DNA from 4 places in the 'Nostoc azollae' 0708 genome. Region 3 is predicted to be linked to each of the others. Evidence: predicted binding sites of a transcription regulator. Region 3 holds the regulator's gene; each other region holds the start of a gene.
What was found. The regulator NtcA, encoded in region 3, controls nitrogen genes in cyanobacteria. The targets are predictions, from matches to a motif close to TNTGTANNNNNNNNTACANA.

Region 1 (7,753 bases), 2.2 Mb from region 3:
GAAAAACTATTCAATATTTGGTAATCGTCCAATAGCATCAAATACTGTTGATGATTCTGAGACTTTGATGGGTTTTATAGACTAATTTCAAACATTATTCCCATATTCTTAACAACCCAGTTAACTAATAAAACTGGGTTTTTTTATTATTTATAAATAGCTGTGCAAAATAAATTATCTAGTGAAGATAGCTAATAGAAATTCTTCCTGCTTTGTTCTTCCTTGTGAAATTCCGACTCCTTAACTCTACTTTATATATTCCTGTTTACAGAGATACTTAATATATCTTGTATACCTTGTGGTGGAAGCATTAAGTTAATATTCAAGCTAACTTAGTATGGTAATGAATAATTATAGGTAAAGCAAATGAGCTTAGAAGAACGGGCTAAAGCCACAGGTAAAAATATTGAAGGTAAAGCACAAGAAGCTTTAGGAAATATTACTGGTGATCCCAAAGATCAAGCCGACGGTAAAGGAAAACAAGCAGAAAGCGAAGTACGTCACTCTGTAGAAGATATCAAAGATAATGTGAAGCAAAAGCTTGACTAAAAGAAAGATTGATTGAATAAAATGCAGTTCATAGTGACAGATATTTCTCTCACTTCCAGAATTTTAAGGAGTTGTATAGTTGTATATCTGATTAGTAACTTTTGTATTCTCATCTTTCTTAGGACTTACAGAAGTGTCACGTTCAAGTCTATTGAAGGGTGCGTCAGACCTATATATTGGTTAATATCAACAGATTTTTGGCACCTGACGCACTGTAATGATATGCCAGTTACGTAAGCCTAAGTCCTGTTTCTATCGAAAGTACAACTTAAATTTTGAGTTGTCTGAGGAGAAAAATTATGATTCTAATTCAACAGAGTCGTAAAATTTTGATATCTTTAGTTTTGATTTTGGTGTTAACGTTGACTACCGCTTGCGGTGGTGGAAGAGTCGCAGAATCAGACCGCACAATTACTCCATCAGCAGTAGGAAGAGATGGTACCTATGCAGAATTAGAACGTGGTAATACTCCCGCAGGGGGGAATTTTGGCAACTGGGTTGTGCAAACTTCTAAAGGATTAGTTACAGATGCTTATGTTAGAGACAATAACAAACTAGGTGTAGTTATTTCTCCTCAATTTAGTCCGGATGAAGTGCGACCACTAGCAAACTCTTTGGTGCAAGGTTTTAGAAAGAACTTCCCTAATCAAGACTTGGAGGTTTTGATATATGCACCTGATAAAAAGTTAATTTTGACTGCTGATTATATTGCTCAGACAAATCAAATTAGGTATAGCTAAAAGAGGTTATTGAAAGTTCAAAATAAAGAAAATAAAGTTGGATTGTGTAAAAAATATAAACCAGGAGAGAAATCACGTGAGAAGTAGTAAAAAATATAAACGCGATATCATGAAAGATTTGGCTCACGGAAATATCGAATCTTTGGATAATATGCCAGCCGATACTACAAATGAATATGAAACTTTTGATGATTTTGCTCAAAGGACAACAATAGATCAACGTCGGCAATTATTTAGTCAATCTTTACATCCAGAAGGCATTCCTCCTAGTCAAGTGGAGCCTGAATTACAAAAGGCAATTTCTCAAATTAAACCCAATGAACGGGATGATGTTGCACGGGCTTTTCTCAAACAATTAAAAGGAAGAGGAATGGACGAAAATCGTTTACAACAACAGTTAAATCTTTCCACTCACAACCCTAACCGTATGACTGCTGATGATGTGAGTAATCTTGCATCTTTTGCTTATCATCATCATCCTGATATTCTCCGTGAAGTGTTAGCGGAACAACCAGGAATTATCAACTTTCTCAGTAATCCTATTGTGGCAGGAATTATTGGGATTGCGGCAGCTAAATGGTTGGGTAGTCGGAAGTAATAATGTATAGTTATGAAGGGTGGGCAATGATCACTGTACACCATAATAATGGTAATGACTACAGGTAAAAATCTTGTTCATAATAATGTTTTGTTGCTATCAACTGTCACTATACTGTTTTCACTGTGCTTTGGTAGTCTTTTTTATCTTTGTTGAGATGAAACTTGTATTGTAGAATAACTATTATCATTAATAATTGAATGAGATTTTAACCAATGAATCAAAATGGCTTTATTCTAGTTCAAAAAACAAACTAAATATTTCGGTAAAAAATTTTCAAGTGGTATATTACCTCAATAGAGGTTGAGTAATTTGCTAAATAAAAACATTTTTCTTAAAGTTGCGGGTTTGAATAATTTTATTCTCCCATTTAGGTTAAGTGTAATTCGCTTTTTTTTTAAGTTCGCTTATTTATTATAGATGTGTTCATTTTTTCGGATGTTCATTATTTACCCACGAAATACCTTAGATGAGTCCAAAACTAAATCAGCGAAATCAGGAAATTTAACAGACTCATTAGGCAATAAAATCAATTTCCGAGCGACGATAATCAAAATTACTTCTATAACCTTGACAAGGCTCACTGTAAAACTCTAAACGATGATTGATTAAATTAGAAATCCAATACTCAGAAATGCCTGCTTCTACATAAAGAGGTAATTTCACTTCTTGGTAATATTTCAAAATAGAATTAGAAATTTCAATTAAAAGTAAAATTTCAGATGCTTTAGGATGGATTGAAAGATAATTATCATTGACATTACAAACAATGGTTAAATCTGGTTCTGGTTCGCTATGATCAGGAATAATAATAGGCTGTTGTCCTCTGACCATAGCACGGCCTAGTAAAAGTTGAATCAATTCCTGACAGAACAGTGTTTCACAAACACAATGGGGTGTAACTTTTGCAGTCATTTGTATGACTTCACCCTTAATTAATTCAACTCGCTCATATTCTCTAAAGAAGCCGAGTTCCGCTAGACGTTGATATTCAGGTATAGTGAAGCGTTGAGCAGTAACTACAGTCATAAAAGTTAGAGAATTACAGAGCTATTTATTTTTATGTATAACCGTTAATTATTTACCAGTAGACTTTTGATACTCTTGAATTTTGTCATATAAGCTATCAAGTGTTTCTTCAGAAAATAGGTTTTCTTTCAGTTGTAAATCATCCCCTTCACCTATTTTACAAGCTGCCCAAAATTTCATTAATTTTGCTGGTTCTAAGTGAGCAAGCAAAACCTGCATCACTTCCTGTAAGTTTTCTTGTTCGTTAATCACTTTTATACTCATCTTCTATCTCCGAAATTAAATCTGTTTGGTTAATTACTTTGAGTGATAAATATTGACAATGATTAATTAATCTTTTATCGCAAGTGATAAAGTAATAACTTTGATATGCTTCTGCACAAGCTAAATGAAGTGCATCAATAGGTTTAATACCTTGTTTTTCCAATTGCTTGGCGCTGGTTCTAATATTTTCGTCTACTACTACTCTTATTGAACTTCTGCCATTTGTAAAATTAAAATAACCGCCTGTCTTTCTAGAAATATTTTGGGCTCTGTTTGGTCGTCAAATGGACGATCATAAATACCGATATCTAGATAAACCCTGGTCATATAACTATTGTTGCATATTTCTCTAGTAAACAGGCAAAATAGCCCTATTCCCCAGTCTAAAATAAAGAAGTAGGATGAATATTAATCACCCTACTTTTTTTGTCACTCTATCTAATTGAAACTAAATCTGACTAAATTAAACAGCTGCTAATTCTGGTGTGGGACGCTTACTGTTACGAATATTCTTAATCGCCTCAGCATAATCAGGAGCATTAAACACAGCAGAACCCGCTACAATAGCATTAGCTCCTGCTTCCAAAACTTGCCAGGTATTATTGGCTTTCAATCCACCATCAACTTCAATCCAAGGGTCTAAACCGCGTTCATCACACATTTGACGCAGTTGGCGAATTTTAGGAACTACGCTAGGAATAAAGCTTTGTCCACCGAAACCGGGGTTAACGCTCATAATCAGCACTAAATCACACAGTTCCAGTACATATTCAATTAATTCTAAAGGTGTACCAGGGTTAAGCACAACTCCAGCTTGTTTACCGAGTTCTTTAATTTGTCCCAAAGTCCGGTGGAGGTGAGGTGAAGCGTTATGTTCAGCGTGTACAGAAATTATATCAGCACCAGCCTTAGCAAAACCTTCTACATACTTTTCTGGTTCCACAATCATCAAGTGGACATCTAGAGGTTTGGTTGTAATCGGACGAATCGCCTCCACAACCAGAGACCCTATTGTAATATTAGGTACAAAACGTCCGTCCATTACATCGACGTGAATCCAATCTGCTCCCGCTTTGTCTACAGCGCGAATATCGTCACCCAGACGGCTAAAATCGGCTGATAGGATAGATGGAGATATAACTATAGGCTTTTTAGATGGGTTTTGGGTCATGGCTAGTGGGTTCTTAAGCGTCCTCGTCTGTAAGCATTGTAACAAAATATGGAGAAATCTATTCTAATTTCAAGTAGAATTCAAAATTTTCTATAAAACTCCTTCTTTTGCCTCTTGCCTAAAAACTGACTATGAACAAAATCTGGATAATTTGCGGTTTGGGTGTTTCCTGTTTGACTCTGCCAGTACTGGCATCTGTGCAGTTTAGCAGTTCTCTAGGAAGCGGTGGTATTGATGTGCTGAAATTACATCAACCTCCTTACAATTTAACTGGTAGCAAAATCGCTATCGGTCAAGTAGAAATTGGTCGTCCTGGTATGTTCGGCTTGGATAAAGCCGTGTCTAAAAATCGTGCGATTTCTCCTGTAGCTGTTTTTTTAGGCACTACACCAGCTAAGTCAAATAGTGGTGTTGATCCCCATGCTTATAATGTAGCTGGGCTGATGGTAAGTCACCATAAAGCTTGGCCGGGAGTTGCACCAGATGCAAGGCTATATTCTTCTGCTGTCGGTTCTACGAAAAATATGGGTCAATGGGAAGAGTGTTTATCAACACAACATATAGCTTTACAAAATAGCGGTGATGTTCGCGCTATTAACTTTAGTTTTGGTGAACCTTTCAACCGTGACCCCAGACCAGAGGCTGTTTTGGATGGTCAAGCTTTACTAACTTTGTGTATTGACTGGTCGAGTCGGTTTCATAATGTGGTGTATGCAATCGCAGGTAACCAAGGCAAAGGTGGGATTCCGATTCCTACAGATAATTTTAACGGAATTAACGTGGCTTTTTCATCCCCAAGAGCAGGGATTTTTAATAAGGTTCATGTTTCTAATCTAGCAGGTAATAATCAAGGAGTGGGCGATCACTTAGTTGGTAAGGAATTTAATATTGGTGGACGCAGATCAATCAGTTTAGTTGCTCCCGGTAGTAATATTCCTTTACTGAATCCTGATGGCAAGTTGAATAAATCTACAGGTTCGAGTTTTGCAGCACCTCATGTTACAGCGACTGTGGCTTTATTACAAGAATTTGCTGACCGACAACTACGAATTAAACAACCAAATTGGACTATTGATGCTCGAAATCATCAAGTTATGAAAGCTGTATTATTAAATTCAGCCGATAAAATTCAAGATAGAGGTGATGGTTTATCGTTGGGTATGACTAGGACTTTAGTTGATAAACAAAATCGACATTGGTTTGCTTCTGATGCTTACAAAGATGCAAGAATTCCCCTTGATGATCAAATGGGGATAGGGCATTTAAATGCTTTTCGTGCTTATCAACAATTTCTTCCTGGTCAATGGCAACCTCCAACTTCTATCCCGGCAATTGGTTGGGATTACAATACTATTAATACTGCATCATCTGTGGAATATAGTTTAGCTAAACCCTTAAAACACAATAGTTTTGTAGCTATTACCTTAACTTGGGATAGATTGGTGGAATTAGAAGATAAAAATAGAAATCAGGAATATGATGTGAATGAAAATTTTCTAGATAAGGGATTAAATAATCTCGACCTTGATCTAGTGAAAGCAGACGCTCCCACAACTGAAGTTCCTACTTGTTGTTCTGTCAGTAAAATAGATAATGTAGAGCATATTTTCTGTCCTATTCCTGCTAATGGTAATTATAAAATTCGGGTCCAGTTTAAAGAAAAAGTCAATAAACTAACTCAAGCATATTCTTTAGCTTGGTGGACTGTGCCTGTAAATTAGATGGTAAGAATTCATGAATCAGGAGTCAGAATGTTTGAGAAATTGGTTAATTATCAAATAGGTATTTCAGGCTAACGCCAAAAATACCTGACTGCTTATAGCTGTTCGCGTAGCGTGCCGTTAGGCATTAGCTGAATGTTTAAGATTTTATATTCCAATTTTCTACATCAAACTTTCAGGATGGACTCCTAACTTTTTTAATATTTCTGGGAATTTACGGGCTCTTTATTCACTAATATAACTAAATTAATAGTTTTTGCGTTTAGTTTTACGAAATCTTGTTAGTGTAGTGTTTTGTAGAAATGCGCGATCACACGAAACCAAAATTAGGATGTGGTTCATTATCTATTACCACAACTGTAACGGTCAACTGTTTTTGTGCTGGTAAATGAATGTGATAGTGAACATCTGACACATAATCAGCCTCTAATTTGATGGATAGCTAAAACAACGAATGAGGTAATAGATGAACGTATACAAATTTAGTGCTGTGCAAGAAAATTCCTTACAGAGACGCTACGGAGTTAGTTTGGGTAGACGCTACGTTTTAGCCGCAGCTAGTGTTGTGATGTTAAGTTTATTTGGATGTTCGCAAATTGCTAATAATAACAATTTGATGACTAAATCTCCTCTACGTAGTTGTGAATCTAAGGGACTTCCAAAAAACAACATCTAAAATTTGCTTGTCTCTTCAACTTTGGATTTGTAATTTTAAATTGTAGATACTTGCATCCAAAATCCAAAATTTTCAAGCTAAGTTATCAGAAACACTAAGGGAATTGTTCACTTCAGCTTTTGCAGATTCTTCTGGTGTCATGGGTGCAACTATTTCTCCTGATGAGGATTCTTCGGGATCATGACGCATTACTGGAGGACGAATGGCGCTAATTATTGTTTTAATGACAACAGCGCAGGGAACCGCTACGATTACACCCAAAAGTCCGCCTATTCTCGCTCCTGTTAAGACGGAAATTAGCACCCAAACGGGATTTAAACCCGTAAAACTCCCTAAAATTCGGGGTGCAATTAAGTTTTCTAAAATTTGTTGGACTATGACTGCTGCGGCTAAGACTCTAGCTCCCATCCAAACATCTTGGAGGGATACTAATAAAGTTGTGGCAGCAATACCTACAGAACCGCCAAAGGGGATAAGAGCCATAATACCGATGGTTAAGCCAAACAATAACCCATAAGGCACTTTTAACCACAAAAAGCTGGGTATAAGGGCAGATGCCATACAGATAGATAGTATTAATTGGCTGATGAAGAAGTTTTGGAAACTGAGGCGTACGGTTCTAGAAAAGGGTTCACGAAATCTTGTGGGTAGCCATTCTACTAAACTTTCCCAGAGTTCACCACCATGTTGCAATAGATAAAAGGTTAACACCATTGTCAACAGAAAGTCTAACAAGCTGGTGACGGTGACAACTGCTAGATTTAAAACTTGTCCAGCTATGGCTTGTAATTGTCCCTTGACGCGATCGTTAATTTGCACCACGATCGCATCAAGATTAATTGGTAAGCCCATGCTTTCGGCTTTTTCGTTTAAAATCATTAACTGCGAGCGCCCGGAGTCAATCAACTCTGGTAAGCGGGCTACAAGTTGTTGGGCTTGGGTAAGGGCTAGAGGAAAGAGGGTGACACCCAGCGCCAATAAAATGGACAAAGCTAATAAAAATAC
Region 2 (7,753 bases), 2.2 Mb from region 3:
AGAAACTCAATTAGAGAAAGTGCTTGAGGACGACAAGTTTGTATAACGGTCAATAAATTGGCAGGATGTTGGAATAGCTCCAGAGAAAGAGAACCACCACAGACCTTTCGTTGTGTCACTCCTAAACCTAACCTTAGTTCAGCTAAATTATGATCAAGGTCTATTGCCTAAGGAAGGTAAAAGTTTACCAGGTTCCCCTGGGGCTTGATCAATGAATGAATGGAAGATTCAACTTTTGGTTGAAACTAGGATGGGCAAGTCAAGAATTCATGAAGGTTTTGGGTTTGTTGGAATAAAGGGTAGTTTTTAAAACCTTCATCTATGAGGTCCATGAATTTTGTGCCAATTTCTTGGTGATTGAAGCCAGGAATCTTGATTAGTGTCTTGAAGTGACGGGGTAGGGTAGATGTGCCTGACATTTCTGTTGAGCTGTGACCGGATAACCCTTATAGGCAGTAAAGTCATCAGAACTGAGTACACCAGAGTAACTTGAACCCACAATGGATTCTAATTCGCCAGGACAAGGAGTATCAGGACCCATGAAATAAAGGGAAGTCACTATTGGCGAAAATCCATAACTATTGTTTCACCCCTTTGAGTACCCAGGGTGTTTCATCCCCAAGGATATGAGGCTGGGTTTGTTTTATCCACTGTTTGAGGCTATGAATACTTTGAGCCACTGGACCATCTATTCCTTCATTGGTACCTACTAATTTTCCCACTCCAATTTCTATTTGACCCAGTTCCCACAACAACAAGTGTTGTTTTTCATAGGGTCAATGGCCCTAGTTATTGATCCATCCCAAAAAAGCTTGTAGTGTGATTCCTATATCTTGTCCCGGTACTATCTCTGGTGACCAGTGTACACTTTGTGTTTCCCCACACACACTGCATGCAAATCCACTTCCATTGGCCTGTCCACCAACTCCCCTACTTGTTGTGTTTCGATTTTTATTAGTTCGCCAAACAATTGCCCCTGACCTCACCATCCACACACTTGCCCTCCCACTATCTCAAATCTATTCTATCTACTCCACCAAACACCTTTCTCCTTTTTCCCCTATGCCCTGGTTGTCCTCTTGGTTTCCGTTTTCGTGTCTGGTTTTCTTCTGGTTTCTCTTCTTGTTTGTTCTCGGTTTCTTTGAGGATGTCTCCCAAGGGTGGTTTGGATCATGTTATGGTCTCTAAATCTCTACTGACTTTGAGTTTCTCTATTTCTTTTTCCAGTTCTACTACTCTATTTGTTAGGTTCTCTATACTTTTCCCCTGGTTAATAATGATTTCTACCAGTTGCTCTGTTCCCAACTGCTTCAATATCTCTCTGTCTAGTTTTGGTGGCAGCTTCTTTTCCACAACTGCTATATTCTGCCTCTCCTATCACACTTGTCAATACCCCACCACCTGAATCCTTACTGATTCTCGTTTTTCTTGATTTTAATCAACCTTGTTTTTCATAGTGTAATTTTTCGGCATCTTCAATATTTTGTAGTTCAACATATAAACCGTCCAATTAACCTCTGTATTTCTTTTTAATTCTCTTCAATCTAATTTCAGTACAACACCCATTTTTGGGTGTTAAAAATCTATCCTCATTTCCTTTTACCATAGATTATTACTATTTTGGAGATGTCTATTTGACCATTTACCAATAAATGAATCGTTGAGAATTTCTAGTTGAGTTAGTTGCTCAATCATGGCTTTAATTAGGTCTGAGAGTTGACAATGATGAGTTTGGGTTAGTTGTTGTATTTTGTCATAAGTTTCTTGATCCAGTTCTAGTTCTATTCTTTTCATAATTCAAATACTATTTGAATATAGATGTATTGTTATACTAGCATTGTTATGACATTGTTATGAGGTGTTTTTCCTATTCTCAATCTAATCAAAGTTGAATCCCTACCCCAACAAAACACACAAACAATTAACTACCAACATTATGCGAATTATCCTCTACAGTAAACCTGGTTGCCATCTCTGTGAAGGCTTGCAAGAAAAGCTAGAACAAATCCAAAACCTCAACATCGAGTTGGAAATACGTGATATTACTAGCAGTGAAGCTTGCTTTGAAGCGTATCAATATGAAGTCCCTGTACTGTATCTAGCAGAGGATGAAACAGAGACTTTACAACCTATTCTCCGTCCATCTCCTCGCGCTAATGTCAAGCAATTGGAACAACTTCTATGGAAATATATTTCCAATACAGAAAAAAATAATGCAAAATAAGCGCAAGGTAAGCTTGCGGCGAGGTGTGGTATATGAAATTACGGGAATTATTAGCGGCTGTAGACGGTGTAGAATATCCAAAGACTGGGGATGTGGAAGTTGACGGTATTAAAACTAACTCCGATGATTGCGGTGCTGGAGATTTGTTTATTGGAATACCGGGAACAAGGGTTGATGGTGGAGAATTTTGGCAAAGTGCTTTAGCTTCTGGTGCGGTTGCGGCTATTGTCTCCCCTGAAGCTGTGCAGAAAAATCCCCCTACACCGGAATCTTTGGTAATTAGTGCCAGTAATATGAATAAAGCCTGCGCTCAAATTTCTGCGGCTTTTTACGGTTATCCTGGACAACAACTCAGAATGCTGGGTGTGACCGGCACGAATGGTAAAACTACAACTACCCATCTGATTGAATATTTTCTGACCAAGGTTAATTTGCCTGCTGCTTTGTTAGGAACTCTTTACACTCGCTGGCCTGGTTTTTCCCAAACTGCAGCTTTTACTACTCCTTTTGCGGTGGATTTGCAGCAGCGTTTAGCACAAGCTGTTGACGCTGGGTGTGAGTTTGGGGTGATGGAAGTCAGTTCCCATGCTTTAGCGCAGGATCGGGTTTTTGGTTGTCCCTTTGAGGTGGCTGTATTCACTAATCTTACCCAAGACCACCTTGACTATCACCAGGATATGGAGGACTATTTTGGGGCGAAGGCGTTGTTATTTAGCCCTGATTATCTCCAAGGACGGGCAATTATTAATGCTGATGATGAATATGGTCAACGGTTAATTACTGGGTTAAGTAAAGAAAGAGTTTGGACTTACAGCGTTAATAATCATCACGCAGATTTGCGGATGAGTGATTTAAATTATCAGCCAATTGGTGTCAGCGGGATTTTACATACTCCCAAGGGTGATGTGGCTTTTAGTTCTCCTTTGGTTGGACAATATAATTTAGAAAATCTTTTGGCTGCTGTTGCTGCTGTTTTACATCTGGGTTTAGATTTGCAATTGGTAGCAAATGCGATTTCTAAGTTTACTGGTGTTCCGGGAAGGATGGAACGGGTGCAAATCTCTCATAATAAGGATGTTAGCGTGATTGTGGATTATGCTCACACTCCTGATAGCCTGGGTAATTTACTGAAATCAGTTCGTGCTTTTATACCTGGAAGAATAATTTGTGTGTTTGGTTGTGGGGGCGATCGCGATCGCACAAAACGTCCGAAAATGGGTAAAATTGCGGCTGAACTTGCTGATATAGCTGTCGTGACATCCGATAATCCCCGCACTGAAGACCCAGAAAGGATTATAGAGGATATTTTGGCGGGTATTCCTGATACATTGCAACCAATGGTAATTTGCGATCGCGCTACGGCGATTCGTGCTGCTATCCTGGAAGCTAAACCCGGTGATGGTGTATTATTAGCAGGTAAAGGCCACGAAGATTATCAAATTCTGGGTACTGAAAAAATCCACTTTGATGACCGAGAACAAGCACGGGAAGCTCTACAGGCCAGAATCTCGATTTAAGCATAAAACTGTTGAAAGATGAGAAGCAACCAGAAATCAGTTAGATTAACTAAAGAGTTGCCAAGAATTTAGTTCCTGAAAAGTCTGCTTGATTTGAGTCATTAGAGGGACAAATATGCCAAGAACACAGAAAAATGATAACTTTGTTGACAAGTCCTTTACCGTTATGGCCGACTTAATCCTCAAACTGCTGCCAACCAACAGAAAAGCTAAGGAAGCATTTGTATATTATCGAGATGGGATGTCAGCCCAGGCAGAAGGTGAATATGCCGAAGCATTGGATTACTATGAAGAAGCCCTGACTCTAGAGGAAGATACCAACGACAGGAGTTATATATTCTACAATATGGGGTTGATTTATGCTAGTAATGGTGATCATGATAAAGCTTTAGAATACTATCACCAAGCTGTTGAATTGAATCCTCGTCTACCCCAAGCCTTAAATAACATCGCTGTGATTTATCACTTCAAAGGTGAAAAAGCCAAGGAAGAAGGAGATAACGACGCTGGAGAAGCACTGTTTGACCAAGCCGCAGATTATTGGGTGAGAGCAATTCGCATGGCTCCCAATAATTACATTGAAGCCCAAAACTGGTTAAAAACCACCAGGCGATCGCAAATTGACGTATTCTTTTAACTAATTGGTGATTGGTAATTGGTAATTGGTAATTGGTAAATAATTATTATTCTATTCACTATTATCTCTTAACTGTCACCTACTCCCTACTCCCTACTCCCTACTCCCTACTCCCTACTCCCTACTCCCTACTCCCTACTCCCTGACAATGATAGATCGTGAACAAGTCCACAAAGTCGCTAATCTGGCTCGGTTAGAACTGACACCAGATGAAGAGGAAAAATTTACTACCCAACTCGGTACTATTTTGGAGTATATCGAGCAACTCAGTGAACTTGATGTCACTGATGTACTTCCTACAACCAGAGCAATTGATGTGAGTAATATAACACGAGAGGATAAATTACAACCCTATCCTGATATAGAAGCTATCCTTCGCAGCTCACCTGAACAGGAAGGTGAATTTTTCAAAGTTCCTAAAATACTCAACACTGACTAAATAGCAGTTAAAATCAAAATTTCTGTGGGGTGGAAAAGATTCCCGCCCTAATTTTTACTGATTAGATTTGATTGTATGACCCTACAAAAAAACCTGCTTTCGCAGGCATAGACAGAACAAAACCATGAACTCTAAAGATTTTACTTTAGCGCGTTAGCTATAATAAGCCTGTTCCGCTTCTAATTGACGAACTAGCTTGTCGTCACCTTTAGCTTTGGCTACTTCTAAACGGTGTTCTACGCTTTTTTGAATATTCTGTCTGTGTGCTTCGTCGGCTCTTTGAATTGATTGTAGTCTATTGCTACTCATTGCCATAACCTCTTTATGTTTATTTTTATGTCATGTATAACATAACATGTATTTTGTAGCTGTTATTACAGAAGATAATAAGATTATCTATATTAATAATCAAGGCTTGTTTCAGGAACAAATGATTAGATCAAAAATCCTGACTTTATTGAGCGATTTTGGCGATAAGGATGTATATGTAGGGGTAATGAAGGGAGTAATTGCTCAGATTAACCCATATTTGATCTTAATAGATTTAACGCACCAAATTCCAGCGCAAAATATCGCCGCAGCTAGGTTTTGCTTGATGAATGCCTATGATTATTTTCCCAAGGGTACGGTACATTTAGCCGTAGTAGATCCGGGGGTAGGTAGTCAAAGGAGAGCGATTGCCCTAAAATTAGAACAAGGCTATCTTGTCGGACCCGATAACGGCATTTTTAGCGGCATAACCAGCAAAAATCAGATTATTACAGCAATAGAACTTACAAATCCTAACTTTTGGCGCACATCCGAACCTAGCAGCACATTTAATGGAATAGATATCTTTGCACCAGTAGCAGCGCATCTAGGAAACGGTGTTTCTCTGCAAGAATTAGGTACAGAAATCAATCCCGAAACTGTGGTAATGGATATTGGCGAATGTTGGGAAACGACAAACGGTGTAACGGGTTATATCCAATATATAGATCACTTTGGCAACCTAGTCAGCAACATTCCCGCAAGTTATGTAAAAGATAAAAACTGGTGTGTGCAAATAGCGGGTTTGACCATACTAGGATGTGCAGCTTATAGTGATGTGGAAATTGGTGAAGCCCTAGCCTTAGTTGGTAGTCACGGTTGGGTAGAAATTGCGATTAATAGCGGTAATGCACAGATAAAATTACAAGTTAATTGGCAAGATGGGTTAGAAGTCTTGTTTTTGCAGTCTTGCTAATTTATACTATGCGAATTAGAGGTATTGGCAGAGAGGGAAGTTTCGCGCAAAGGAAGAAAGGAGGAAATATGCAGAGAAATACATAAAAGCTTTTGTAAATAGGAATGTCAGCCTATTCTATTTGGGATAACCCCTCAACATATATTAGACCTCTTGCAGAATTAATTTCATGTTATAATAGTAGGTTTTCTTTGTTCAAGCCAAAAGTTAGAGTTACACGGTTATGTTTGAATTAGCGATCGCAAAGAACACCAAAAATACATAAAATCTAAAACTCGCTATCATACCACATAAACAATTTTGCAAGAGGTCTATTGATCGTACACTAGCAGCGGAACCATTGCATAAAAAAATAGTGCGTTTAAGTTGGGCTCTCTATATTTGTGGGTGGTGTTGGTTTCTACATATTGATTATTAATCAATTCAGTCAACATGACATCCTGTAAATCCTTAAATTCTGTCAATCCTGATTCAGACAAGAATACGATATAATTTAGATAAATCCCGCATTGAAAAAAGATAAAAATATGCAAATTACCATCAACATTCCTGAAGATATAGGCAACCAATTACAGGAAAACTGGTAACACTTACCACAAAAAGTTTTAGAATCTGTAGCAATCGAAGCTTGTAGCAATCAAAGCTTATAGAAATAAAATCATGACTTCTATACAAGTTTAAAAACTTCTGGAATTTCCTTCACTATGAGAAACTGAATATTCTTTAAAAAGATCTCAGATTTCTGTATATGATTCCCAGGAATCTTTAAATAAAGATACTCAAAGCAAGACTTTATGAGAAGCTCTTCAAGAAATTCAGCAAATCTGTATTGAAGAAGATTATTTTTTAGAAACGCCCTCTCGTCAAGACCACCCCAATCCCTTTCATTAATAGCGACCATGACATTTTTGTGTGATAATAATATTAATTATTAGTGAACTTGCCAGACCTCAACCTAATGCTGGTGTTTTAATCTGGATACAGAATTTATCTTATATAAATAAATATTAGTGTAATTACACTAGAAGAAATGTGTTATGGTTTAACCTCAAAACCTAACCCGAAAATGCAAAATTGTTTTGATAATTTTATCAAAAAAAACTGCCAAATATTGCCTATTGCCGATGAAATAGCTAAACGCTGTGGTAAACTACGAGGCCAACAAAGATTAACTGGTAAAACTGTCACCTAAGCATAACCGTCTTGGGAGGATACACTATTGGAAGATACACAAGTGATAGGAGAATATAAGGATAAACAAGTGTGGATTAGCAACCATGAACCAGGATAAAAGAACGGCTCAAAGCCTGCTTAGAAGAATAGGCAACATTGTTATATGAAGAAGCAGACAAAAGTCAGATAACAGACTTGGAAGGCATAGAAAAAATAGTAAGGAGTCAAATATTAGAAGTGGTAAGTCCAGAAATAGCCTTTTTTTTTATTGAAGAAACAACCGGAAGGAAAGTAGGTAAGACTAGGAAAGTCAAAACCTTGGTAGGAGAACTAAAACTAAAAGCTAAACAGTTGAAGAGACTGGGTTTGAAGCCAAGAAGTCGATTAAGTCCATTACTTCAAAAGTGCTGCTTGAGGCTATCAGCTAAGAAAGGAATCATATCAAAAAGCAGAAGTTGAAATTGAGGCATTAACAGGAGTAAAAGTTGGCTATAGGAGGCAAAAAAAACTAGTTGTGGAAGAAGATTGGGAGCTACCA
Region 3 (7,753 bases):
ATTAAGATTAGCGATCGCAGCATCCTATTTCACCACTTAATTCACTGGATATTAAAGATTAAATATAATATTTAATACGTTAAATATTACATTAATTTCCGCAACCAGCGACATCTGGAAAAAATGAGAGCTTTTCCTTCCCTACCAATTTGTCAATTTCAGAGATTTTTGGTACATAAAGATTAAGTAACCAACATGGTTGACTTTTATCCTATACTTGACATCCAGCATAGTGAGTGCTAAACGTCTACCAGAAACTACCGCCCACGTCAGAATCACCCGCCAATCTTGGCAACATGGCTTTCTTGAAGGTGATGTCAGCGCCGGCGATTTTGAATGGCATTTTGAATGGTATTTTCGGCGGGGAGAGCTTTCTGTCAAGCCTTCCCAGGGTCGGGCTTTAATTAAGGAACCTCTTGGCCGCTTCTTGGAAAAACAAGATTACCAGTTGGAACCAGGGGGAGATTATGCTTTTACAATTCGAGCAGAATTGTAATTAGTCAGCTGTCAGTTGTCAGTGAGACTCTTGGAAGTTAAGCGGTTGAGGTAGCGTTCAATTAACAGAATAGCCACAATATCGTCTATCGGTCTTGGTGGCTGTCGCATACCTTTGGGTAAGAGTTTAGTAAGTCCTGTTGGTGGGAACATCTGCCAATACCGCTCGCGTGCTTCCAAAGTTGTATAACGCTCATCTATTAAAATAATATTTAGCATATCTGTTAATTCCTGATTTAGCTGCTGTTTCCATTTCTTGGCGGTAGTTTGGTCGCCCATCACAATTAAGAAAATAGGAAACTTTCGCCGTAGTATCTCAATGTGAGCGATCGCATCATTCCCAGCGACTACTTGATGATCATACAGTTGCCGATCTACCCCCATCACAGCTACACCACATTTATCTCGACCGGGATCAAACCCTAAAATTGCTGGTTGTGTATTAGTCATTGGAAAAAGGGAACAGGGAATAGGTAGGAGTTTTTTAATTTTTAATTTTTAATTTTTTTTAAGTGCTGAAAATAACCTGACCATTGAAAATTGCCACTAATTTCACTCTTAAAGGTCCAGCGGTATAGGTATCCTCCGCAGCTATAGCTTTAATTTCTAATGGTTGATTAGACTGTTGCAATTGGGCGAAAAAGCGCAGAAAAGTACCCTCTACTTGTACAGTTTCGATAATTCCTGCATTGCGAGCGCGAAATTGGGAAGCAGAAATCAGCAAGTCCAGCCGTTGCCTTAATTGATATGATGTCATGTTTTTCATATCAGCCGCAGTTGTAGCCAGGATTTGACCTGTGGAAAATACCAATTGATTGCGCGTAGCATCAGCAAAAAATTCTATCTGCTTTTCTCCCCTAACGTAATTACCCGCAGAGAAGATTCGCACTACATATTCTCTTCCATCGTCGATTTGATTGATTAGTTGCTCAACCCTATCTTGAGTAACACGCAATAGTTCTGCATTCCCAGGATTAGAACCAGGTTCGCTTAATTCAATGTTGGCATTGCGGTTAGCTTCCTGCAAAATTTGGACTAGTACCTGACGAGCCGCAGTAGGTTGATTAACTTGTACCACACCAGCAGCTAAAACTTGTCCACGAACTAAAGCCAATTTACCTAAACGCAGGTCACGATATGACTGGTAATATTTTTCCAGCCTTGCTACTTCTTGTTCTAAATAATCTTGCTGTTGTTCCAATTCTTTGAGACGAGATTCCCTAGTAGCAATTACTTGCTCCCGTTTTTTAATCTCTAGATTACGATTTTGAATTAGTTGATCTAATTTAGCAATTTTCTGATCACGTTTTTCAATAGCTTTTTGGCGATTAGCAAGTTCCTGATCGCGTTTTTCAATAGCTGTTTTTGCTTCGTCAATCGCTTTTTTCGCTTCTGCATATAGTCGCTGCCGTTCTGTCTTTAATTCTTCAACTGCTGTTTGCAATGCCTGACGTTGATTATAAAGGGTTTGTAGTTCAGTTCTAGCTTGTTTATACTGTATCACTACTTCACCAAGTCGGCTTTGAGTACCTTGCAGTTGAGCTTGGGTTTTAGCTTGTTGACTAATGGTGCGGTTGAGTTGAGCTTGTGTTATGCGTTGTTTAGCATTGGCAGCTTGTAAAGACTGATTAATGTTTTGTAAATCTTGTTGTGCCTGAGTTTGTTCTTTTCTAGCTTCGGTCAGCTGTTTTTCTACTTGGCTTTTTTCCGTTTCTGCGGTTTTAAGTTGTTCTCGCTTGTTTCTCAGGTCTTTTTGAATATCCTCTAACTCAAAGACGCCCTTCCGCAATCCTTCATCAGCAGCAAATAAAATTGCTAGGGTTGAGGCAGAAATTAGACCACCAGTAAAAATAGTTACCAGCACTGCCGTATTTTTGGGACGCAGCTTAAATAGTGAGAGGCGTGCTTTGCCAACTCGTGTGCCGATACGATCGCCCACTGTAGCAATCACACCTCCCAAAATCAAAATAGCTGCTATCAGGATGTACCCGGTGGCCATCTTTTAACTAACGTTCACGTAGTGTGCCGGAGGCATAATGCTTCCAGATACAGCCTACTACTTTCAAGCATTGTCTGTGGGGGAAAGGAGCTTGGCAAAAGCAGAAAATAATCAATTTTTAAATTACCTCCGACTGTGTATATTTTCCCTCGAAATACCATCTGTGCCAATTTCCTCCCCCAGTTGTGATTACAGAGCATGAATAGAGAACAGTGATCAACTATGAACTGGTGGATTTAAATCCACCAGCAACGCCTTGAAGCAATGGGTGGTGGATTTAAACGAGTGTCATAAAATTGTTCACTTTTAAGTAAATTGCTTACTTAAGGTAACAGGCTTATGTACAGTAATCTTCTTCTTATGGATGGAAATCATTTTTTTCTCGCGCAGGTCACCAAGTAACCTGGTGACAGTAACACGAGTAGAACCAATTGCCTCAGCGATCGCCTGATGAGATAACTTCAAATCAATTGTGATCCCATCAGCACAAGGTACACCAAAATCTCGACAAAGAATTAATAAAAAACTCACCAACCTAGAACCCATATCTCGGTGAGCAAGAGTTTCAATCATCATCTCTGTCTGGAGAATACGGCAAGAAAGACCCCGTAGCATTAACATTGATAACTCTGGATTTTCCTTTAATGCTTGTTCAACTTGTTCAATTGGTGCAGACAGTAATTCTACAGCAGTAAATGCCACTGCATGGTAGAACCTATCTGACTTGTTACCCGTTAGCAATGACAACACACCAAAAACGCTATTTTCCCGTAGCAGTGCCACCGTTATTTCTTCTCCTGCTTCATATACCCTGGAAAGCTTCACAGCACCCTTGAGAAGAAAATAAACTCGTTCGGCGGGATCGCCGGGAAAAAAGATCGTTTTGTTGCGTTCAAACGTCTCCACAACCGGTGGAAAGGCTCCAGTTGCCATCTGACGAAAAACATTTGCTAGGGCTTTATCTTGTGTCACGATCATCTCCCTTCCCCTACCCAATGCCGGAAAAATAAAAACTGATTACCTAAGAATACACCTGAAAAATCAAGAAAGCACCGTCAACCTTTCTGTTTTTTCCTATACTCAAATCTACTACTTTATCTTTATTTGTTTATCATGATACCTAATTCTTGTTATTTTTAGCCAGCAGTTATTGATAAGTAGTTTCAGAGGCTCAACTAAAAAGGTTTTTTTGGGTAAAAATTTCCAATATCTTTATAACTTCTTAATCAATGAGCAGAAAATTTGTTGTACTCAATACCCTAACTTGAAAATAAGGTACGGGGTAAGAGGAAAAGCTTAAGGGCTCAAAGAAATATCTATTTTCATGCATTGTGGTTACCCAGTTGATCAAGAGTACTTAATTGTTTTTTTCAAAATCACATTCCTAACAAACTCAAAATAGGCTCAGATTCTAGTATGCTCCTAATAATTGATCACATTAACAATTTGTATGCTGAATCTGTCCGGAAAAAATGCTCTAGTAACAGGTATTGCCAATAACCGATCCATCGCGTGGGGAATTGCCCAACAACTCCATCAAGCAGGTACTAACTTGGGCATTACCTACTTGCCAGATGAAAAAGGCAAATTCGAGAAAAAAGTAGCAGAATTAGTACAACCACTTAAACCGAGCTTATTCCTTCCCTGTAACGTCGAGAATGACGAGCAAATTCAAGCTACCTTTGAAACTGTACGTCAGCAGTGGGGAAAACTAGACATCCTCATTCACTGTCTAGCTTTTGCTAATAGAGAAGACTTAACTGGAGATTTTAGCCAAACCTCTCGTTCTGGTTTCAATAAAGCTTTGGAAGTTAGCACTTATTCACTGGTTCAGTTAAGTGGTGCTGCTAAACCTTTGATGACAGAGGGTGGTAGTATCGTTACTCTTACGTATTTGGGTGCTGTTCGGGCAATTCCTAACTATAACATCATGGGTGTAGCCAAAGCTGGATTAGAAGCAAGTGTTCGTTACTTAGCCGCAGAACTTGGCCCCCAAAATATTCGCGTTAATGGTATTTCCGCAGGACCAATCCGCACTTTGGCATCTTCAGGAATAGGCGGTATTCTGGATATGATTCATCACGTTGAAGAAATTGCCCCCTTACGTCGTACTGTTACTCAGATAGAAGTTGGTAATACAGCAGCTTTCTTATGCAGCGATTTAGCCAGCGGCTTGACTGGGCAAATCCTGTATGTAGATGCAGGATATGAAATTATGGGTATGTAATAGGGACTGGGGACTAGGGGAGATGAGGGAGATGAGGGAGATGAGGGAGATGAGGGAGATGAGGGAGATGAGGGAGATGAGGGAGATGAGGGGATGGGGAAGTAATTTTCCTAATGACCAATAATGACCAATGACCAATGACCAATGACCAATGACCAATGACCAATGACCAATGACTAACAACCGCATTGCTACAGTTCACCGCACTACTGGGGAAACTGATATCCAAGTCACCATTAACCTTGATGGTACAGGCATTTGCAAGGCTGCTACCGGGATTCCTTTTTTGGATCATATGTTGCATCAAATCGCCTCTCATGGGCTGTTTGATCTGGATATCCAAGCCAAAGGTGATTGGGAAATTGATGACCACCACACCAATGAAGATGTGGGTATTACCTTGGGTCAAGCTTTACATCAGGCACTAAGTAATAAAAAAGGCATTGTCCGCTTTGGTAATTTTCTTGCACCTCTTGATGAGGCTTTAATTCAGGTGGCTTTAGACTTTTCTGGAAGGCCTCACCTCACCTATAATTTACAAATTCCTACTCAACGGGTAGGAACTTATGATACTGAATTGGTGCGGGAATTTTTTGTAGCTTTGGTAAACCATAGCCAAATGACCTTGCATATTTGCCAACTAGATGGTATTAATTCCCATCATATTATCGAAGCAACTTTTAAAGCTTTTGCTAGAGCTATGCGAATGGCTGTAGAAATAGATCCTCGTCGTGCTGAGACTATTCCTAGCTCTAAGGGAGTATTATAATTTACCAGTGTGAAAATCCAAAAGTTACTCTATTACCGATCATTGACAGAGCAAGTAGTGCTGGTTATTATCGTTTTACTGATTAACCTGTAATTAATCACACCCAGCTACTAATTCGTCATTTAACCACCATGAGTTCTGTTGTAGAAACCCCTAAACCTCAACTGAATCCTGTAGATCAACCACCAGTAGTCTTAACTTCTGAGTTGCGAAAAGTCTATCGCATTGGTTTTTGGCTGAATCAAAAAGTTGTATCTCTCAAAAACTGTTCTTTACAAGTTTACCCAGGACAAACCTTTGGTTTGCTAGGCCCTAATGGTGCTGGTAAAACAACACTGTTGAAATTGTTACTAGGAATTATCCGTCCTTCTTCTGGTAGAGGTTTATTATTAGGTAAGCCACTAGGTGATCGCTCAGTCAAGCAACGTATTGGCTATTTACCTGAAAATCCCTATTTATATGACTATCTTACCGGTTGGGAATTTTTGGAATTAGCTGCTGGTTTATTCCAAATTTCCCAGAAAGTGCAACGTCAACGCATTACCCAATTGCTAGAGTTAGTCAGTTTATCCCAAGCTGACGCTCGCAAAAAACAAATGCGGCGTTATTCTAAGGGTATGCTTCAGCGTATTGCTATGGCGCAGGCATTAATCAATGATCCAGACTTAGTATTCCTGGATGAACCCATGTCTGGACTTGATCCTTTGGGACGCTACCAAATGCGACAAATTATTCTCGCACTCAAAGCTGAGGGTAAGACAATATTTTTCAACAGTCATGTGTTGAGTGAAGTAGAACAAATTTGCGATCGCATAGCCATCCTACATCGAGGAGAATTAATTTGCTCTGGTTCTCTCAATGAACTCTTAGATACCCAAAGTACATATCATGTTAAGGGTCAAGGAGGCGATACAGAACTTCTCAAACAAAGGATACCCGATGTAGAATTTGATTCTAGTGGTGATTGGCACGGCATATTACAAGATGATTACTACGATTTTCTTGCTAGTCTTCGGTTGATGGGAGGTAAAATCATCACCATAAACTTAACTCATCAATCTTTAGAAGAGTTTTTTATCCAACAGATCCAAAAACAAAACTCCCCATTGTAAGTATTCATCCCTGTTGTTGATAGTTAGTTAAATATGGCTTTTGGCTTTTGACTTTTGCCTTGCGGTACTAGTTTGTATGATGTGGAGAGAAAACAAAGAATTGACTTTTTTACACCTATAATAAAAACCACTTTGTACGCAGTAATTTTTGCCCAAACTCTACTACAAACAACCTTCTTATTATCACCTTAATTAAATTAAATAACTAAAAGTAGTTTTATCTACTTAATTTAATTTAAGAGTTAATTCAAGATGTCATATTGATAAATAAATATTAATTAGAGGATGACTGTATAAACCAGCAAAGTATTGGCAATTTAAATATAAACTTTGATTCTTAACTATTGACTATTGTCATGAAACTTGCTCTACTAATCTTAAAGAATTAATTTATGTCACTTAGTTCATCTTTAAATTAGCTTCACTCAAAATTCTGAATGCCTCATTAAATTAGATCCGGAAAATCAAGATTACTTAGGTAAATAACAGTATTGGGGAACTTGAATAATTAAGTATAGTCAACGGTAAAATGTTTAGACAATACTTTACAGATCCTAGTCTCAGAGTCTCAGGTAAATATGCTTAATATACATTTGTGGAAAATTTTCAGTCATTCAACTACAGCTGTAGTTTTATTAACAACAGTTAATATTGCTTTATCATCTCTCAGCCTAGCCCAGACACAAAAACTATCAGCAGCGTCAACCATATCCACAGATTACTTATTAGGCGGTGGCGATCGCATTCGCGTCAATGTCTTTGAAGTACCAGAATATACAGGTGAGTACCAAGTTCCCCCTGGTGGTGCGATTAATCTGCCTTTAATTGGCAGTATATCTGTTCTGGGATTAACAACAGAACAGGCAGCAGATGAAATAGCCAGAAGATATGCTCGTTTTCTGAAACGTCCCCTGATTTCCGTGAATTTGTTATCATCTCGTCCTATTAATGTTTTTGTAGCCGGAGAAGTAACAAGACCAGGATCTTACACTCTCAGCTTACAGGGAAGTGGAGGCGATAATCCTGGTGTACAATACCCGACCGTATTAGCTGCGCTGACTACAGCCCAAGGGGTAACACTAGCAGCAGATGTAAGCAAAGTACAATTACGCCGTAAAATAGGACGTTCTGGTGAACAAGTTATTAGTTTT
Region 4 (7,753 bases), 670 kb from region 3:
ACGAAAAGCATTTTGGCTTTATGGAGTTGTTGAACCCACCTCTGGATGGCATTTTTGTCAGGAATATCCTCATCTAAACAGTGAAAATTTTCAGAAATTCTTGGATGTCCTATCTCAAGAATTAGGTTCTGATATGGCATTAATGCAGATGGATCAAGCTTCTGCACACCAAGCTTTGGCACTGTCTTGCCCTGAAAATATTATTCCCATTTTTCAACCATCTCACTCTCCTCAACTTAACCCCATCAAGCGATTATGGCAGTTTATTAAACGTCAGTTCAAAGGTGAAAGTTCCTCACATCTCGACCAATTGCGTCAGCAAGTTCAACATGAATTAGCTCAATTATCTTCTGAGATCATCTCCTCTTTGACCAGTTATGATTTCATCCTTGAAGCTCTGTTTCACCAAGCTTTATTCTGTGCAGCCTCATAGAGAATTAGTATAAGGCAATTATTAGGAATAATTTAGTTAATCCATAATATTTGTATAGCTTATCCATTACTCTCCCTATTCTATCATCATTTAAATCTTCGCCTTCAATTCCCACTCCTAATCAATGTTATATGGTTTTTTCCTCAAAAAGTTGAGGAAATAAATATAATGGTCTCCATAGAAAACCTAGTCCATAATGATTGCTTTGACTATTTCTCCTGTATTCACTTTCTCTCTACTATCTATTCAGAATATCTCATTAATTTTTTCTACAATTCCTATCTCATCTATTAGAGATGATTTATAAAGTAAATGTTGAGGAGACAAGAGGAAGTAGCATAATTCTAGTCATAAGAGCATATATAGCCCCTTACCTCATTTGTGTTAAACGCTCATAATCCTTGCTTAGACGATGATATTGGTTAAACTACCCAAATGTTCTTTCTACTACCCAGGGTTGTGGTAAAACTTTAAATTCTTGCTCAGTAGGTCCTATGACTTCAACATGAGCTTGAATCAGGAACCAAACTGCAAGTGCAAATTTATCACTGTCATAACCGGAATCAACCCATAAAACTTGGACTTTTTCCAATAACTCTGTGGGTTCCTCTAGCAGTTCCATTAGTGCATAGGCAGCAAGTATTCGTTCTGGGGCATTCGCTTCACTAACAACAACTTTCAACACAAGTCCCAGGCTATCAACTAAAGTTTGCCCCTTTCTTCCTTTTACCTTTTTACATCCGTCAAAACCATACACATCCCCTTTTTTTGGTCAGTGTTGACCGACTGACTGTCTGCAGCGAGCGCGGTAGGTTGTGTTGATTTACCTAATTTCGAGCGAACTTGACCACCCAATGTATGGTTGAATTTTTCCCAAACCCCCTGGCCCTGCCATTTACTGTAATAGCTATATACCGTTGACCTTGGCGGGAAGTCACCTGGAAGCATATTCCATTGACATCCAGTTTTCAAATGATAATAGATGGAATTACATATTTCACCCATATCTGTTGTGGGTGGATGCCCTCCTTCTTTGGCTGGTGGAATCAATGGGGCCAGGATTTCCCAGTCCATATCAGTTAAGTCTGTGGGGTAAGACTTTCGTTCCATCAGTAGCTATGTAAATACACTACATTTTATGTATCCTATCCTTCCAACATTCCTTTTCTACTCCCCTTTACATTTACTTTATCAATAGCCTCTTATTCCTGCTATTATTCCCAAGTTATCCAAGTTCTTACTCTCAAACTCTTCTTTTTGGTAATTCATATTTTTGGGGGTTTTTACTTAGTTTAGGCTCATTAACATTCATTTTCTCATGTTCTCTCCTGAATTTATTGTCAATACTTACGAGTTCTAAGTTGTTGCCAATTTTTATTGTATTGTCTATTTTCTTACTATTTAAATTATGTGTTTACTACGGTAAGGATTGAGGTGGTGGGGTATTGATAAGTGTGATAGGTGAGTCAGAATATAGCACTTATGGAAAAGAGGCTGGGACTAAAACTAGACAGAGAGATATTGAAGCAGTTGGGAACAGAGCAACTGGTAGAAATCATTATTGACCAGGGGAAAAGTATAGAGAACCTAAGAAATAGAGTAGTAGAACTGGAAAAAGAAATAGAGAAACTCAAAGTCAGTAGAGATTTAGAGACCATAAGATTATCCAAAGCACCCTTGGGAGACATCCTCAAAAAAACCGAGAACAAACAACAAGAGAAACCAGAAGAGAACCAGACACCAAAACGGAAACCAGGAGGACAACCAGGGCATAGGGGAAAAAGGAGAAAGGTGTTTGGTGGAGTAGATAGAATAGATTTGAGATAGTGGGACGGCAAGTGTATAGATTTGAGATAGTGGGACGGCAAGTGTGTGGATGGTGAGGTCAGGGGGAATTGTTTGGCGAACCAATAAAAATCCAAACACAACAAGTAGGGGAGTTGGTGGACAGGCCAATCCAAATAGTAGAATATGAAAGATATACGTAGATTTCCAGTGTGTGTCGGGAAACACAAAGGGCACACTAGTCACCAGATATAGTACCGGGACAAGATATAGGAATCACACAACACTTGTTGTTGTGGGAACTGGGTCAAATAGAAGTTGGAGTGGGAATATTAGTAGCTACCAATGAAGGAATAGATGGTCCAGTGGCTCAAAGTATTCATAGCCTCAAACAGTGGATAAAACAAACCCAGCCTCATATCCTTGGGGATGAAACACTCTGGGTAGTTAAAGGGGTGAAACAATGGTTATGGATTTTTGCCAATAGTGACTTCCCTTGATTTCATGGGTCTGATACTCCTTGTCCTGGCGAATTAGAATCCATTGTGGCTTCAAGTTACTCTGGTGTAATCAGTTCTGATGACTTTACTGCCTATAACGGTTATCCGGTTACAGCTCAACAGAAATGTCAGGCACATCTACCCTACCCCGTCACTTCAAGACACTAATCAAGATTCCTGGCTTCAATCACCAAGAAATTGGCACAAAATTCATGGACCTCATAGATGAAGGTTTTAAAAACTACCCTTTATTCCAACAAACCCAAAACCTTCATGAATTCTTGACTTGGCCATCCTAGTTCCAACCAAAAGTTGAATCTTCCATTCATTCATTGATCAAGCCCTAGGGGAACCTGGTAAACTCTTACCTTCCTTAGGCAATAGACCTTGATCATAATTTAGCTGAACCAAGGTTAGGTTTAGCACTGACACAACGAAAAGTCTGTGGTGGTTCTCTTTCTCTGGAGCTATTCGAACATCCTGCCAATTTATTGACGGTTATACAAACTTGTCGTCGTCAAGCACTTTCTCTAGTTGAGTTTTTTGACCAACCTATGAAAGCCATGGTTCACTCTGCTTTCCATACACCTTCTTTAATCCCTCTCCCTTAGACCTGAATCCTTACTTACTACGTAGCTCTTTGGTTTTTTTTTACACCTATACATGGACTACAAGATGAAGTGCTGAATGTGGGCTATTACTATGACCTTATTCTTTTAGTGGGAAGGGAGTATCTTAATTCTCCTCATCTCCCTCATCCCCTGTCTCTATCGAAAATTTTTCGTTAAATTTGCAGTATAATCAGAATGCCCCCTGGGGGGATTTTAGAGTGTGGTACTGTAGATAAGTAAAGTTTAGTAACAAATATTAAAAACATTGATTAATAATACATTGTCTGCTTACACTGTTGAAAACTCATCTATTGATAATAATTTGCATATTACTGAAACTAGGCATAGAGGTATTAAAGAATTGGAGTCCACCCTTTCGTTATCACCCTTCCTTCCCAGTGGAATAACTTGGAGGCAAACTTGGTTAGTATTTGTCGCAGCGATTTTTTTAGTAACCGTACCAGTATTTATAGAAGCGCCACTAGTGCGATCACTACCTACTCTCAGTTTAGTAATCACAGGATTCTGGATTTGGCTGAGTTTGACATTAATGTCACGTCCTCACACCTATCTCTGGGGAGATTTACTCTTAGGATTTAGCTGGAGTTGGTTCACAGGGGCAATTTATTGGGGTTGGTTACGTTGGGAACCCTTATGGCACTTACCCATAGAATCTCTTGGACTACCCTTTGCTATCTGGTGTTTGTGCCGAAATTGGGGCAAAGTCGGTAACTGGTTTTATCTGGGTTCTTTATTCGGCACAGTTTTAACAGATATATATTTTTATGTAGTAGATTTAATGCCCTATTGGCGGGAAATTATGAGAACAGATGCCGATGGAGCTTCAGGAATCTTAAGAAATGCTTTAGCACAAGTGCAAACTCCTTGGGGAGAAGTTTGGGCAATCATTCTGGCCTTAGCACTATTGACCGTCGGGCTGGTATCTTTGGGTAAAAAGCAAAAACATTGGTACGCCTTTGGTGGAGCAGTTTTGAGTACAATTTTAGTAGACAGTTTGTTCTTAATAGCTGCCATTCTTACTTAAAGTTCTCAGCTACTAACAATCAACTTCAAAAAAGCTCAATACTATATTTGGAAATAAATTTTTACAAAGTAAAATTTCCAAAATATCTCTAACGTGGTAATAGCCAATCGTACTAGAAGTTGCAACTTCAAATGCAGCTTAGTTTCGGTAGTTCACTAAGCTGTATATTAGTTTCTGATGACTGCTGTGTGTTGATTCAGCTATCAGCTATCAGCCCAAGCATGAAGTCAGAGGAAAAAGTACCCCATCACCCCCCAAAGTTATCACGGGGGTTGAATCAATACTCCATACTTCTCACTTCAGCCCACAGTTGACGGCGTTTAGTTGAAAGGTTTGATTTTTGTTTGATGGAAAGAGGTAGAAAAATCGTGAAAGGATTAGTACGTTTATTAACAGTGTTTAGTTTGTTGCTAGGCTGTTGGGGATGGCTGGGAACAACCCAAACAGCCCAAGCTATCAGTTTTAGCAAAATTGCTTTGCGTCAAGTTCCAGTTTTAGCAATTGCACGTCAAAATAAGGCAGATGCCAAGTTAGGAACTGAATTTGGTAAAAAAATTGATTTGAATAATACCAACATTGCTGCTTTTCAGCAGTATCCAGGGCTTTATCCCACCTTGGCTAAGAAAATCATCACAAATGCTCCTTATAAGAGTGTAGAAGATGTATTAAATCTACCAGGATTAAGCGATCGCCAAAAACAAACCTTACAAGCCAACTTAGGTAACTTCGCCGTCACAGAATACGAGCCGAACTTCAATGAAGGAGATGATCGTATTAATAACGGTATCTACAGATAACTTTGGTTGGTAATAGGTAATAGGTAATAGGTAATTGGTGATTAGTGAAAAGTTAATTACCAATTACCAATTACCAATTACCAATTACCAATTACCCATTACCCATTACCAGTAATTTTGAATTTTGAATTTATTAGATATTCCCAGGCAATTTGATGTTTTAATAGTCGGCGCTGGCGCTGCTGGACTATACACAGCACTATGTCTACCAGAATCCTTACGAGTAGGCTTAATTACTAAAGACACTATAACTTTATCTGCCAGTGATTGGGCGCAAGGTGGTATTGCTGCTGCTGTTTCTCCAGAGGATTCACCCAAGCTGCATATTGCAGATACATTAAAAGCCGGAGCGGGTTTGTGTGATGTCAAAGCGGTAAAATTTTTAGCTGAAAAAGCCCCTATTTGTATTCAGTCCTTAGTTAACTTAGGGGTAGCCTTTGACCGTCATGGTAACACCTTGGCTTTAACCTTGGAAGCTGCTCATTCCCGTCATCGTGTTCTTCACGCCGCCGATACCACAGGTAGAGAAGTAACCACAACTCTCGCGGCTCAAGTCTTGCTTCGTCCCAATATCCAAGTTATTCAGCAAGCTTTAGCTTTATCCTTATGGATAGAACCAGAAACCAATCTTTGTCAAGGAATTAGCCTGTTTTATCAAGGTAAGGTTACATGGGTAAAGGCTGACGCTGTAGTTTTGGCAACAGGTGGTGGAGGTCAAGTATTTGCCCAAACTACTAATCCGGCTGTAAGTACAGGTGATGGCGTAGCTATAGCTTGGCGGGCTGGGGCTATCCTCCGCGATTTAGAATTTGTCCAATTTCATCCTACAGCCTTGACAAAACCAGGACGCTTTCTGATCAGCGAAGCTGTACGCGGTGAAGGAGCGCACCTTGTTGATAACGAAGGACGACGTTTTGCTTTTGACTATCATCCAGATGGGGAACTTGCACCGCGAGATGTGGTCAGTAGAGCTATTTTTAGTCATTTACAAGATACAGCCGTTGATCTTGCCACTGCCCATGTCTGGTTAGATATGCGTCCTATCCCTGCTGATAAAATTCGCCATCGGTTTCCTAACATTATTAATGTTTGTCAGCATTGGGGTATTGATGTCTTCAATGAACCGATTCCTGTAGGTCCGGCTGCTCACTATTGGATGGGTGGTATTTTCACAGATTTGCACAATCGTACCAATATCCCTGGTTTATACGCTGTGGGAGAAACTGCCAGTACGGGAGTTCATGGCGCTAATCGCCTCGCCAGTAATTCTCTATTGGAATGTATAGTCTTTGGGGCGCAGATGGCTCATTTCCAGGATGAAATGCTGAGAAAGGGACAAACTACAGAATCTCCATCTTCCCCAAATCCTTTATCTTTTGAGTTATCCGTTAGTGATTGGGAAAATCAACAATTACAACTAGAAGCAATCAGGAAAAAGTTACCCCGTTTAGTCTGGCAAACTGCTGGTATTTGTCGAGAACAATCAAGTTTGGAAAATGCGATCGCTACTATAGAATCTTGGCAACAAGATTTCGCTAATTTACCTTTAAGTAAATTTTTACAACGTTTACGTCCTCAAGAACCAGCAAGTTTCAATTTACCGAATATTGATCAGCAATTGCGACTTTGGGCAGAAACCCACAATTTATTAGATGTAGCTTATTTAATTCTCAAAAGTGCTGCTTTTAGAACTGAAAGCAGGGGGGGACACTACCGTTTAGATTATCCCCAACTAGCTCCTGAGTGGCAAGTCCACACAACTATCCAAAATCATCATTGGTGGCAATCTAACTAAATATTGCAAGCTGATACACACAATCCAAAATCTAAAATCCAAAACTATATCATCAGCGTGTCCCGCTACCATGTTGACTATCAGACGCACCATAGTTTGGGGGAATATATTAGGACTTACGCTGCGAGTATTTGGAATTTTAATTCAATCCAAAATCTAAAATTTTTCGTATCAGCTCAAAAACTTATGACGAAAACTCATAGCGATTTTTCCCCAGATGTTTGGCCTGGTACATTGCTGTGTCCGCTTGTTTAATCAAGGTTTCACTGTTATCGGCATCGTTAGGGTAAATACTAATACCGATGCTGGCAGAAACGCTAATAACATGGCCATCCAAAATTATCGGCTCAGCTATTACACTTAGAAGTTTTTCGGGTACCGTTGCAAGTATCTGTACATTAGAAATAGCCTGTAAAATACCCGTAAATTCCTAACCGCCGAAACGATAAATTATATCAGCAATACGCAAAGTATTACTTAGACGTTGAGCAATAATTACCAGCAGATGATCGCCCATTTCATGACCTAATGAATCATTCACTCATTTAATACCATCTAAATCTATAAATAATAATGCCAACATAAAGTTATTAGATTGTGACCATTTCAAACATGCATATAGTTGTTCAGTGAAAAACTTGCGGTTAGATAAACCGGCCAGAGGGTCATGGTATGCTAATTGCCGCAAGTAGTTTTCTTGGATTTTTAATTCATAATTAGAACGAAATAAATCATCAGCAATTTGTTTTAGTTATTCCTCGATTTGTTTGCGTTGAGTGATATCTCT

Region 1: the regulator NtcA is predicted to act here: its motif matches at 4,378-4,397, upstream of rpe (ribulose-phosphate 3-epimerase).
Region 2: the regulator NtcA is predicted to act here: its motif matches at 5,179-5,198, upstream of pirA (arginine synthesis PII-interacting regulator PirA).
Region 4: the regulator NtcA is predicted to act here: its motif matches at 3,573-3,592, upstream of AAZO_RS02160 (DUF3120 domain-containing protein).

Annotation. Positions count from the first base shown of each region.
Region 1 covers NC_014248.1:3,317,840-3,325,592, reverse strand. Annotated here, with positions in the region: gene AAZO_RS15390 (hypothetical protein) at 1-85, shown strand, start outside; gene AAZO_RS15385 (CsbD family protein) at 367-549, shown strand; gene AAZO_RS15380 (hypothetical protein) at 849-1,289, shown strand; gene AAZO_RS15375 (hypothetical protein) at 1,366-1,887, shown strand; partial or broken gene AAZO_RS15370 (Uma2 family endonuclease) at 2,337-2,916, opposite strand; gene AAZO_RS15365 (hypothetical protein) at 2,965-3,180, opposite strand; gene AAZO_RS15360 (PIN domain-containing protein) at 3,161-3,343, opposite strand; gene AAZO_RS41490 (hypothetical protein) at 3,385-3,507, opposite strand; gene rpe (ribulose-phosphate 3-epimerase) at 3,644-4,351, opposite strand; gene AAZO_RS15350 (S8 family serine peptidase) at 4,483-6,072, shown strand; gene AAZO_RS30735 (hypothetical protein) at 6,539-6,748, shown strand; gene AAZO_RS15345 (AI-2E family transporter) at 6,821-7,753, opposite strand, start outside.
Region 2 covers NC_014248.1:4,275,574-4,283,326, forward strand. Annotated here, with positions in the region: gene AAZO_RS35700 (hypothetical protein) at 377-541, opposite strand; gene AAZO_RS34290 (hypothetical protein) at 579-758, opposite strand; gene AAZO_RS35705 (hypothetical protein) at 1,009-1,158, opposite strand; gene AAZO_RS31480 (hypothetical protein) at 1,171-1,353, opposite strand; gene AAZO_RS19960 (hypothetical protein) at 1,600-1,794, opposite strand; gene AAZO_RS19965 (glutaredoxin family protein) at 1,937-2,224, shown strand; gene AAZO_RS19970 (UDP-N-acetylmuramoyl-L-alanyl-D-glutamate--2,6-diaminopimelate ligase) at 2,257-3,741, shown strand; gene AAZO_RS19975 (photosystem I assembly protein Ycf3) at 3,857-4,378, shown strand; gene gatC (Asp-tRNA(Asn)/Glu-tRNA(Gln) amidotransferase subunit GatC) at 4,527-4,817, shown strand; gene pirA (arginine synthesis PII-interacting regulator PirA) at 4,971-5,126, opposite strand; gene AAZO_RS19985 (SAM hydrolase/SAM-dependent halogenase family protein) at 5,248-6,042, shown strand; gene AAZO_RS39405 (PIN domain-containing protein) at 7,073-7,234, shown strand; partial or broken gene AAZO_RS20000 (ISKra4 family transposase) at 7,320-7,753, shown strand, end outside.
Region 3 covers NC_014248.1:1,135,354-1,143,106, reverse strand. Annotated here, with positions in the region: gene AAZO_RS05190 (hypothetical protein) at 1-5, shown strand, start outside; gene AAZO_RS05185 (DUF3146 family protein) at 233-496, shown strand; gene AAZO_RS05180 (RuvC family protein) at 508-945, opposite strand; gene AAZO_RS05175 (DUF3084 domain-containing protein) at 1,004-2,494, opposite strand; gene ntcA (global nitrogen regulator NtcA) at 2,801-3,472, opposite strand; gene fabI (enoyl-ACP reductase FabI) at 3,945-4,721, shown strand; gene hisB (imidazoleglycerol-phosphate dehydratase HisB) at 4,894-5,490, shown strand; gene AAZO_RS05155 (ABC transporter ATP-binding protein) at 5,622-6,602, shown strand; gene AAZO_RS05150 (polysaccharide biosynthesis/export family protein) at 7,181-7,753, shown strand, end outside.
Region 4 covers NC_014248.1:462,427-470,179, reverse strand. Annotated here, with positions in the region: gene AAZO_RS02185 (transposase) at 1-433, shown strand, start outside; partial or broken gene AAZO_RS43220 (DUF4277 domain-containing protein) at 444-760, opposite strand; gene AAZO_RS43215 (IS5/IS1182 family transposase) at 861-1,190, opposite strand; gene AAZO_RS43210 (IS5 family transposase) at 1,160-1,543, opposite strand; gene AAZO_RS02170 (hypothetical protein) at 1,916-2,260, shown strand; gene AAZO_RS02165 (hypothetical protein) at 2,506-2,718, shown strand; gene AAZO_RS40820 (hypothetical protein) at 2,764-2,886, shown strand; gene AAZO_RS02160 (DUF3120 domain-containing protein) at 3,595-4,374, shown strand; gene psbU (photosystem II complex extrinsic protein PsbU) at 4,743-5,171, shown strand; gene nadB (L-aspartate oxidase) at 5,296-6,966, shown strand; partial or broken gene AAZO_RS02145 (CHASE2 domain-containing protein) at 7,151-7,753, opposite strand, start outside.